One region of the Vibrio floridensis genome, then DNA from elsewhere that is predicted to be linked to it. Evidence: predicted binding sites of a transcription regulator. Region 1 holds the regulator's gene; each other region holds the start of a gene.
The links. Region 1 encodes MetJ, which represses methionine synthesis genes. Its sites were predicted from a motif close to TTAGACNTNTANANGTCTAA; they were not measured.

Region 1 (3,253 bases):
TTTCGCTATCTCATGCCCTGGATGATTTGGCAAGCTTGGATGATAAATCGTACCAACCAAATCTTGGGTTTGTAGATAAGCAAGGATTTGCTGTGAACTCTCTTCATGCACACGCATGCGAGCGCCTAAAGTACGAATGCCGCGCAGCGTCATATAGCTGTCAAATGGCGTGCCGGTTGCACCAAGGCAATTCCCCCACCACGCTAGCTCTGTTGCGTGCTCTTCGGTTTTGGTGATCACCACACCGCCAATCACATCAGAATGCCCATTGATGTACTTGGTTGTCGAGTGAATCACAAAGTCAGCCCCGAGCTCCAAAGGCTTTTGGTACACCGGTGTCAAAAAGGTGTTATCGACCGCCACCAACGCGCCCACTTTATGCGCTTTCTCACACACTTCCGCGATGTCCACCACACGCACCAGCGGGTTGGAAGGCGTTTCAAGCAACACCAGTTTAGGCTTAAGCGCCAACGCCGCATCCAGTGCAGCACTGTCGGATTGATCAACAAAACGGACCTTAAAATCGCCTTTTTTCGCTCGAGTATTGAACAGACGATAAGTACCGCCATAGCAGTCGTGAGGAGCCACAATAAGATCATCTGGGCTTAAGAAAGCAGAGACCCACAAGTTGAGTGCAGAGGTGCCACAGTTGGTGACCACTGCTCCTTTGCCCGATTCCAATTTGAACAGTGCTTGTTCTAACAAACCTCGATTGGGGTTGCCAGAACGAGTGTAATCATATTTAGGAACTTCACCGAAGGAAGAGAAACCATAGTTTGTTGAGAGATAAATGGGTGGTACAACGGCACGGTATTGAGTATCGGATTCGATGCCGGTTCTCACGGCTATCGTGGCTGGCTTGTGAGTGCTCATCATGTTTCCTTTCAGCGAAGATGAATTCTTAATAAGAATGCGCTAATGTTGTTGCAGCGCCTTCCTCTCCTTTAATAGCTGTCACTTTAACCATCAAACATTAAGACGTCAACACTTCTAGACGTCTATATGTCTTTGCTTATGGCAGTAAATCCAGCTAAAATCTCCGCTTACAATTTTAATTCACCAATTATTACTCTGAAGGTGCGCAATGGCTGACTGGAATGGCGAATACATAAGTCCATACGCAGAGCATGGAAAGAAAAACGAGCAAGTCAAAAAAATTACCGTTTCTATCCCGCTTAAAGTACTAAAAGTTCTGACGGATGAACGTACTCGTCGTCAAATTAACAACCTGCGCCACGCGACAAACAGCGAGTTGTTGTGTGAAGCATTTTTGCATGCCTATACAGGTCAGCCCCTGCCGACGGATGAAGATCTTAGAAAAGATCGCCCTGACGACATTCCTACTGAAGCCAAAGAGTTGATGACGGCGATGGGTATCGAGTTTGAAGCCTACGATGATTAAATCATCGGGCAGGGTCACATCGGGGATAAGTGACACACGATCAAAACGGGACGCTTAAAGCGTCCCGTTTGTTTAGGCTGTGATTTACTCGGCCATGTAGTTTTCAGGCATTGGAATACGAGCAACGCCGGTATCAACGGCCGCTTGGGCCACCGCTTTCGCTACGCGAGGCAACAAACGCGAGTCCATTGGTTTTGGAATAATGTATTGTGGGCCAAAGCTCAGCGATTCCACACCCGCCGCTTTAAGCACGGCCTCTGGAACTGGTTCTTTCGCCAATTGACGAATCGCGTCAACCGCAGCCAGCTTCATTTCATCGTTAATCACACTCGCGCGCACATCCAGCGCACCACGGAAAATGAATGGGAAACAAAGCACGTTGTTGACTTGGTTTGGATAGTCACTGCGGCCAGTGCCCATGATAAGATCGCTGCGCACTTCATGCGCCAATTCCGGCTTGATCTCTGGATCAGGGTTTGAACACGCAAACACAACTGGTTTGTCCGCCATCAGCTTCAGCGCTTCTGCAGGCATTAGGTTTGGACCAGAGACGCCAAGGAAGAGATCCGCACCGCTGATCACATCTTCTAGTGTGCGCTTGTCTGTATTGTTGGCGAACAGTTGCTTGTACTCGTTGAGGTCATCACGACGAGTGTGAATCACACCTTTACGATCCAGCATGTAGATCTTTTCGCGCATCGCGCCACATTTGATCAACAGCTCCATACACGCCACGGCAGCCGCACCCGCACCAAGACAAACGATAATACATTCGTTTAGCTTCTTACCCTGCAGTTCGATCGCATTCAGCATGCCAGCAGCGGTGACAATGGCCGTACCGTGTTGGTCATCATGGAACACCGGCACATCACAGCGTTCAATCAGACGTTTTTCAATTTCAAAACAATCTGGAGCTTTGATGTCTTCTAGATTGATGCCGCCAAAGGTATCTGCAATGTTCGCGACCGTATCCACGAATTCGTCAATGGTACGATGCTTCACTTCAATATCGATAGAATCAAGACCAGCAAAACGCTTAAACAGCAGCGCCTTACCTTCCATTACTGGCTTTGATGCCAAAGGACCTAAGTTACCTAGGCCCAAAATTGCCGTACCGTTAGAGATAACGGCCACCATATTTCCCTTTGAGGTGTACTTGTAAACGTTGTCTGGGTTCTGTGCGATTTCGCGCACCGGCTCTGCGACACCTGGGCTGTAAGCTAAAGCAAGATCTTTAGCGGTTTCCGCAGGTTTAGTTAGAGCGACGGCAATTTTACCCGCCGTTGGCAAAGCATGATAATCAAGAGCTTGTTGGCGAAGTACTTCTTCAGGGGTCATTTGCTGGCTATTGTCATCGGACATAAATGGTTATTCTCTTTTTGCGTGTACGGTAAAGGGGGGAACACTTTAGGTTGAACAAAAACTCTGCTTTTTTGTTCAATTTAGAGAGAAATTCTAATTGATATAAGTCAATCTTCCTAGCCAAGAATGCGAGGCAAATCTATATAAATAGTGAATAAGATAGAAGTAAGACCAGATAACCAAAGGCGCGATTGCGGGGCAAGCTGAGATCGGTGCCAAACAAAAACAAAAAAGGCCGCAAATGCGACCTTTTTCTCAAGCAACAATAGCAAACGCTATTATTTTTTACCGCTTGATAGAGCACCGAAACGCTTGTTGAAGCGATCAACACGGCCGCCTGTATCAACGATACGTTGCTTACCAGTGTAGAATGGGTGACACTTGTCACATACGTCTAGGTGGATAGACTCTTTACCTAGAGTAGAGCTAAAAACGAAAGAGTTGCCGCAAGAACAAGTTGCGTTTACTTCTTTGTATTCTGGGTGGATA
Region 2 (3,253 bases), on a different contig from region 1:
GATCTGAGTAACGTCGCCCGTTTAGACAGCATTATTCTACTGGGCATCGTCAACGAGAAGTTACGACTGGAATGCGACAGCTTTGAAGAGCTGGTCAGCATGTACGAAATGGACGTTGAGCAAGTGGTCGGCAAACTGGATGTATTGGGTTATCAATACGATCCGCTTACCAACCAATTCAAATCATACTCTCGCTAGTGACCATTCCCTTAAGCCATCTTGATGCCATCAAGATGGCTTTTGCATTGCTGTCTCGCCGTCGCAAAGAAGGCTTGAAGATAGCGTTTGTCTTTATCGGCATTGCGTGTCGCGGCAAACAGTCGTCGCCACAATCCTTTACCTAATGGAATACTGGTGATCAGCCCTTGGCGGGAAAACTCACTGATCGCCCAGTTGGGCAAAGCCGCAACCCCCAAACCAGCCGAAACCATCTGCACTAGCATCAGTGTGTTGTCTGCTTGTTTCCAGCGAGCGGGCTCGACACCGGCGGGCGCCAAAAAGTGTTTCACCACGTCTAAGCGTTGTTTTTGTACCGGATAAGTCAACATGGTCTGATCGGCGAGATCGTCAGGTTGTAAGCGCTCTTTGCTTGCAAGAGGATGGTTGGTGGCGGTAATCAGGCGCATTTCAAAATCAAACAGTGGCTCGTAATGCACTTCAGAGCGAGGCTGAATATCGGACGTGATCACCAAATCCAGTTCGCCAGCCATCAAAGCGGGTAGGGGCTCAAAGCCAAAACCGGAGGAAAAATCGAGCGTCACGCTTGGCCAGGTTAACTGATATTCCTTCAGAGCAGGCATGAGCCACTGAAAGCAGGAGTGGCATTCAATCGCCATGTGTAAGCGGCCATTCACGTCTTCTTTTAAGCTCGCCAACTCATTCTCTGCTCTGGCTAACTTCGGCAAAATCTCGTCGGCTAAGCGCAGCAAAATCTCCCCTTCTGAAGTGAATTTGACGGGGCGAGTTTTGCGTAAAAAGAGCTGACCACCAATGCGCGCTTCCAAATCTTTAATTTGATGGGAGAGTGCCGATTGAGTGAGATGCAGTGAGGTTGCCGTAGCGGTCAATGAGCCAGTGTCTCGCAATGACGTTAGTGTTTTTAAATGTTTTAGCTCAATCATGAATCCCTCTCAACCAATCGCTCGTTACATGAGCCTTTTTAACTTACCCAGTTTTTTTGGAGCTGTAAACATCTAGACGTCTATTTATTTTGGTTGATGTTTCTTTTCTTATGATGAATTTTTCTAATAAACAAGTTGAATAAATGGAGATTGTCGAAACGCGAGGTTAGCGAGATAGTTTAGCCATCCAGACATCTTGTTGAATGAAGCGAACGAGATGCAACGGACGAGATGTCATGCATCCGCTCAGCAGCAGTTTGCGAGCAGCATAATCATCCCAGCATAGAAAAATCACGCATAAAAGAATAAGGAATTTGACATGACAACGACCACGCATATCCTTGGCTATCCCCGTATCGGCGAAAAACGCGAACTCAAATTTGCCCAAGAAAAATATTGGCGCGGTGAAATCGACCAAGCTGAGCTGAAAAAAGTCGGTGCGGAGCTGCGCCACAAAAACTGGCAAACTCAAGCCTCAGCAGGGCTTAGCTTTGCCGTTGCAGGGGACTTCGCATGGTACGACCATGTTCTGACCACCACCTTGTTGCTTGGCCATGTGCCAAAACGCCATCGTCATGGCTTCCCTGATTTGGATACCTTGTTCCGAGTGGGCCGTGGTCAGTCGCAATCGAGCTGTGCGTGTCATGGTGCGGCGGCGTCAGACATGACGAAATGGTTCAACACCAACTATCACTACATCGTGCCAGAGTTCAGTAAAGAGGACACCTTTGAAGTCAGCTGGCCGCAACTGTTTGAAGAAGTGAACGAAGCCGTACAAGCTGGCCACAAGGTAAAACCGGTGTTGCTTGGCCCACTGAGTTACCTCTACCTTGGGAAGGAAATTGAAGACGGATTTGACCGCTTAACACTGTTACCTCGTTTGCTCACCGCTTACCAAGCGATTTTGGCCAAGTTGGCCAAGCAAGGTGTTGAGTGGGTGCAAATTGATGAACCTATTCTTGCACTTGAGTTGGAAAAGCCATGGCTTGATGCATTTAAGCTTGCTTACCAAGTGATCCGCAGCGATGTAAAAGTGCTGCTGACCACCTATTTTGACTCTGTTGTTGATTCGCTTGATCGCATTGTCGAGCTCTCAGTGGACGGCCTTCATGTCGACCTTTCTGCCGCACCTGAGCAGTTGGATGCGGTGCTGGCTAAGTTGCCGCAAAATTGGGTGCTGTCGCTTGGGGTTGTCAACGGTCGTAACGTGTGGCGCTCGGATGTCAAAGCGCAGCTAGCGCGCCTGCTGCCCGTGAAAGCGGCATTAGGCGAGCGCCTTTGGGTCGCCAGTTCATGTTCGCTGCTGCATTCTCCGGTGGATTTAGAGCTAGAAGCGGGTTTGTCTGCAGAAGTGCGTAGTTGGTTTGCTTTTGCGAAACAAAAAGTGTCAGAAGTGGTGCTCCTTGGTAAAGCGCTGGATGGTGATGCGGCGTCGATTGCACAGTGTGAGGCGTACAGCCAGCCCATCCAAGCACGCAAATCGGCTGCTCATGTACACAAAGCAACGGTACAGTCACGAGTCAATGCTATTACCGCAGAGCTTGCTCAGCGCAGTGTGCCTTATGCTGAGCGTGCGCGACACCAAGCTGAGGTGCTGCAGTTGCCGCTATTGCCAACCACCACCATTGGTTCTTTCCCGCAAACCAGCGAGATCCGTGTTCAGCGCAGTGCCTATCGCAGCGGTCAGCTTTCTTCAGCAGAGTATGAACAAGCGCTAAAAGGCCACATAGCGGATGCGGTCAAACGCCAAGAAGCGCTCGATCTCGACGTGCTTGTTCACGGCGAAGCAGAACGCAACGACATGGTTGAGTATTTTGCTGAAAACCTGGCGGGCTTCCAAACCACGCAATTTGGTTGGGTGCAAAGCTACGGCTCGCGCTGTGTGAAACCGGCCATTGTGGTCGCGGATATTGAGCGCGAGCAGCCTATCACGGTGGGCTGGTCTACCTACGCCCAGTCGCTCACTTCAAAACAGATGAAAGGCATGCTGACGGGCCCAGTCACAATTCTATGCTGGACATTCCCACGTGAAGACATCAGCCGTAAAGCGATTGCCCAGCAACTGGCTTTGGCGCTTCGTGATGAAGTCTCGGATCTGCAAGATGCAGGCATCAACATCATTCAAATTGATG
Region 3 (3,253 bases), on a different contig from region 1:
TTTGATTTTGGCTTGAACGTGCTTAATCGCTCTCTCACCCAATTCAAAGGCACCTCTCTGGCAGGTAACATTCAACGCCCTGATGGCAACCCTTTTTTGCCGGGTTACACCATCATCGAGCGTGGCGGGATCAAAATTGGCGTGATCGGAATGGACACACCCATGACGCAAGTCTTCGCTGAAGGAACCAATCGCCTTGAAGGGATGACCTTCACTAACCCGACGCTGGAAGTGAAAAAAATCGTCAAGCAGATTGAGGGCAAAGTCGATGCGATTGTGCTAGTTGCCCACATGGGCCTCGACAATGAAAATGACATCGCAGACACCGGTGTCACCGACATTGCCAACGGTAACCCAGAGCTCGATGCCATTGTGGCCGGCCACATGCATACGCGCATTGATAAAGCCGTGGTCAATGGCGTCATCATCACCGAGCCCGACAAATATGGCCGCGCGCTGTCACGCATTGACTTGCAGTTTGAAGAGCAAAATGGCCAGTTCACCTTGATCAACAAAGACAGCTACACCTACAAGATCAAAGGCGTCGATTCGGATGACAAGATGGAATCGCTCTACGAACCGTATCACAAGCGTCTGCGTGAAATGGCCAACCGCGAAGTGGCACAGCTAACTGGCGTGAATTTAGTACCAGAAAACGACATTCGTGGTATCCCGCAAGTGCATATTCAAGACACAGGGATCAGTGCACTTTTCCAAGAAGCGAGTTTTTTCTACGCACCTCAAGCCAACGTCATTGCACTGCAAATTGACAATGACAACGCCAAGTTGGACGTAGGCCCAATCAAAGCTAAAGACATCGCATACAACTACCAATATGCGGGTGGCGAGATCACGGTTTATCAAATGACGGGCAAAGAGTTGAAGCAGTACATGGAATGGTCTGCTGGTTACTTCAATTCTGTGCAAGCGGGGGATGTGACATACAGCTTTAATCCTGAAAGACGCGCCTCAAAGTACTCAACCAACGACTTCTTCGCGGGCGTCACCTACACCATCGACTTAACTCAGCAAGCAGGCCAACGCATTACTGATCTCAAGTTTGCCGATGGCAAACCCGTGTTAGACGACAGCGAGATTCGCCTCGGTATGAACAGCTACCGTATGGGCCATTTGACCAAAAAAGGCGGCGTATTAGAGGGCAAAACCTTCCCTGTTCTGTTTGATACCGAAGCAAAATATGGAGAGGAACAAGGCACCATCCGAAATCTCACCATCCGCTACCTCACCGAGCAGAAGCAAGGACAATACGTTGGCCAACCGATGCAACGCTGGAAACTCTCTGGTTTGCAGGGGTTTGAGAAAGAAAGGGCGATCGTCAAACAGTTGATCAACGAAGGCAAAATCGATGTACCTTCCAGTGAAGATGGCCGCTACACCAATATTGCTTCAATGAATGTCAAAGCACTGGTGTTCACCAATCCACAGGCTAAAAACGAAGCCATTACTTCTCGCCTTGCTAAAATTGAGGAAGCGAATCCTGCGGAGAAACAACATCTTAAGCGCGAGTTGATCCTCATCGAAGCACTGAACCCATAAACCACGTCTGTGCACCTCTTGGTAGGTGCACATTTTTTCTCTCGCAAAATTGTCACAATAAAATTCCCTTCCGCGCGCTTTTGCCTGTCGACATCACAAAAAAAATAGGATAGTTTTAGATGTATAGACGTCTAAAAGAGATTAGCTTAGGGAGAAAGCTGTGCCTATTCGTATTCCAGATCAATTACCAGCCGCCGATGTTTTGCGTACTGAAAACATCTTCGTCATGAACGAAACTCGTGCAGCAAGCCAAGAGATTCGTCCACTAAGGGTGCTGATTCTCAATTTGATGCCGAAAAAAATTGAGACCGAGACTCAGTTTTTACGCCTGCTTTCCAACAGTCCACTTCAGGTTAACGTTGAGTTGCTACGCATTGACGATCGCCCGAGCAAAAACACCCCTACTGAACATCTCGACAATTTTTATCGTCAGTTTGAGATGGTGAAAAACCGTAACTTCGACGGCCTGATCATCACTGGCGCGCCGCTTGGTTTGGTGCAGTTTGAAGATGTCATTTACTGGGATCACCTCAAAACCATTATGGAATGGGCCAAATCCCATGTGACTTCCACCCTCTATGTTTGTTGGGCAGCACAAGCTGGGCTCAAACTGCTCTACGATTTGCCGAAGAAAACGCGTAAAGAGAAGCTCTCTGGCGTATATCACCACCGTATTCACAAACCTTACCATCCGGTTTTACGTGGTTTTGATGATTCTTTCTTGGCGCCCCATTCTCGCTACGCCGATTTTTCACCAGAGTATCTCGCAGAACACACCGATTTGGATATTCTCGCCACGTCTGACGATGCAGGCGTGTACCTAGCCACCACCAAAGACAAGCGCAACGTCTTTGTTACTGGCCATCCAGAATATGACCCGCACACGCTGCACAATGAATACATTCGCGATTTGGGTGAAGGCATGGAACCGGCGATTCCGGTTAACTACTACCCCAACGACAACCCAGATAATCCGCCAATTGCAAGCTGGCGTAGCCACGGCCACCTGCTTTTCTCGAACTGGTTGAACTACTGCGTTTACCAACAAACGCCTTACGATCTCGATCATTTCAGCGAAGAAGCGTTTACCAAGGACGAATAGCGCCACACGAAATCAAACCGTTCTTTTACAACAGGCCGCCTTTCACGCGGCCTGTTGTCGTTTATACCCGTTAATCGTTTATGCAAAGTGACTCGCATTGTCGATGTCGATTGGTAGGCAATAGACCCCAAGGATTTATCATCTCTTCAGGCCACATTAAAAAGAACGAAAACGATGAAAAAACAAACTCTTCTTTTGCCGCAATTGGTAGCACTTACTCTTTTGACTGGGTGTGTCACCGTCACTGAAGGCCAAGCACAAAAAGATCCGGACCCAATTGGCATGGCAGAATCTCGCATTGCCCTGGGGCTTGGCTATCTCGAAAATGGCGCGATGATCAAAGCCCATGACAACTTACAACAAGCCCTGACTCACGCTCCTGATTATTACCGAGCGCAGCTTTCCATGGCCCACTACTACGAACGTGTCGGCGAAAACGGCAAGGCCGAGGATATTTATCAAAAATCGGCTCGTCAGCACCCAAAAAACGGCAACGTATTGAACAACTACGGCACGTTCTTATGCAAAAAGGGCGAGTATGATAAAGCGGATCGTATGTTTAATCGTGCCATCGAGCAACCTTACTACTACTTG

Region 2: metE (5-methyltetrahydropteroyltriglutamate--homocysteine S-methyltransferase) is a predicted target of MetJ. The motif match lies at 1,186-1,205, and genes of this name have one in related genera.
Region 3: metA (homoserine O-acetyltransferase MetA) is a predicted target of MetJ. The motif match lies at 1,673-1,692, and genes of this name have one in related genera.

The regions. Positions count from the first base shown of each region.
Region 1 is NZ_JAKGCY010000013.1:8,782-12,034, reverse strand. Features, by position in the region: gene LZU85_RS16580 (O-succinylhomoserine (thiol)-lyase) at 1-873, opposite strand, end outside; gene metJ (met regulon transcriptional regulator MetJ) at 1,085-1,402, shown strand; gene LZU85_RS16570 (malic enzyme-like NAD(P)-binding protein) at 1,487-2,764, opposite strand; gene rpmE (50S ribosomal protein L31) at 3,043-3,253, opposite strand, start outside.
Region 2 is NZ_JAKGCY010000004.1:276,233-279,485, reverse strand. Features, by position in the region: gene LZU85_RS09505 (DUF4250 domain-containing protein) at 1-198, shown strand, start outside; gene metR (HTH-type transcriptional regulator MetR) at 210-1,121, opposite strand; gene metE (5-methyltetrahydropteroyltriglutamate--homocysteine S-methyltransferase) at 1,441-3,253, shown strand, end outside.
Region 3 is NZ_JAKGCY010000002.1:387,991-391,243, reverse strand. Features, by position in the region: gene LZU85_RS06070 (bifunctional metallophosphatase/5'-nucleotidase) at 1-1,557, shown strand, start outside; gene metA (homoserine O-acetyltransferase MetA) at 1,718-2,659, shown strand; gene pilW (type IV pilus biogenesis/stability protein PilW) at 2,834-3,253, shown strand, end outside.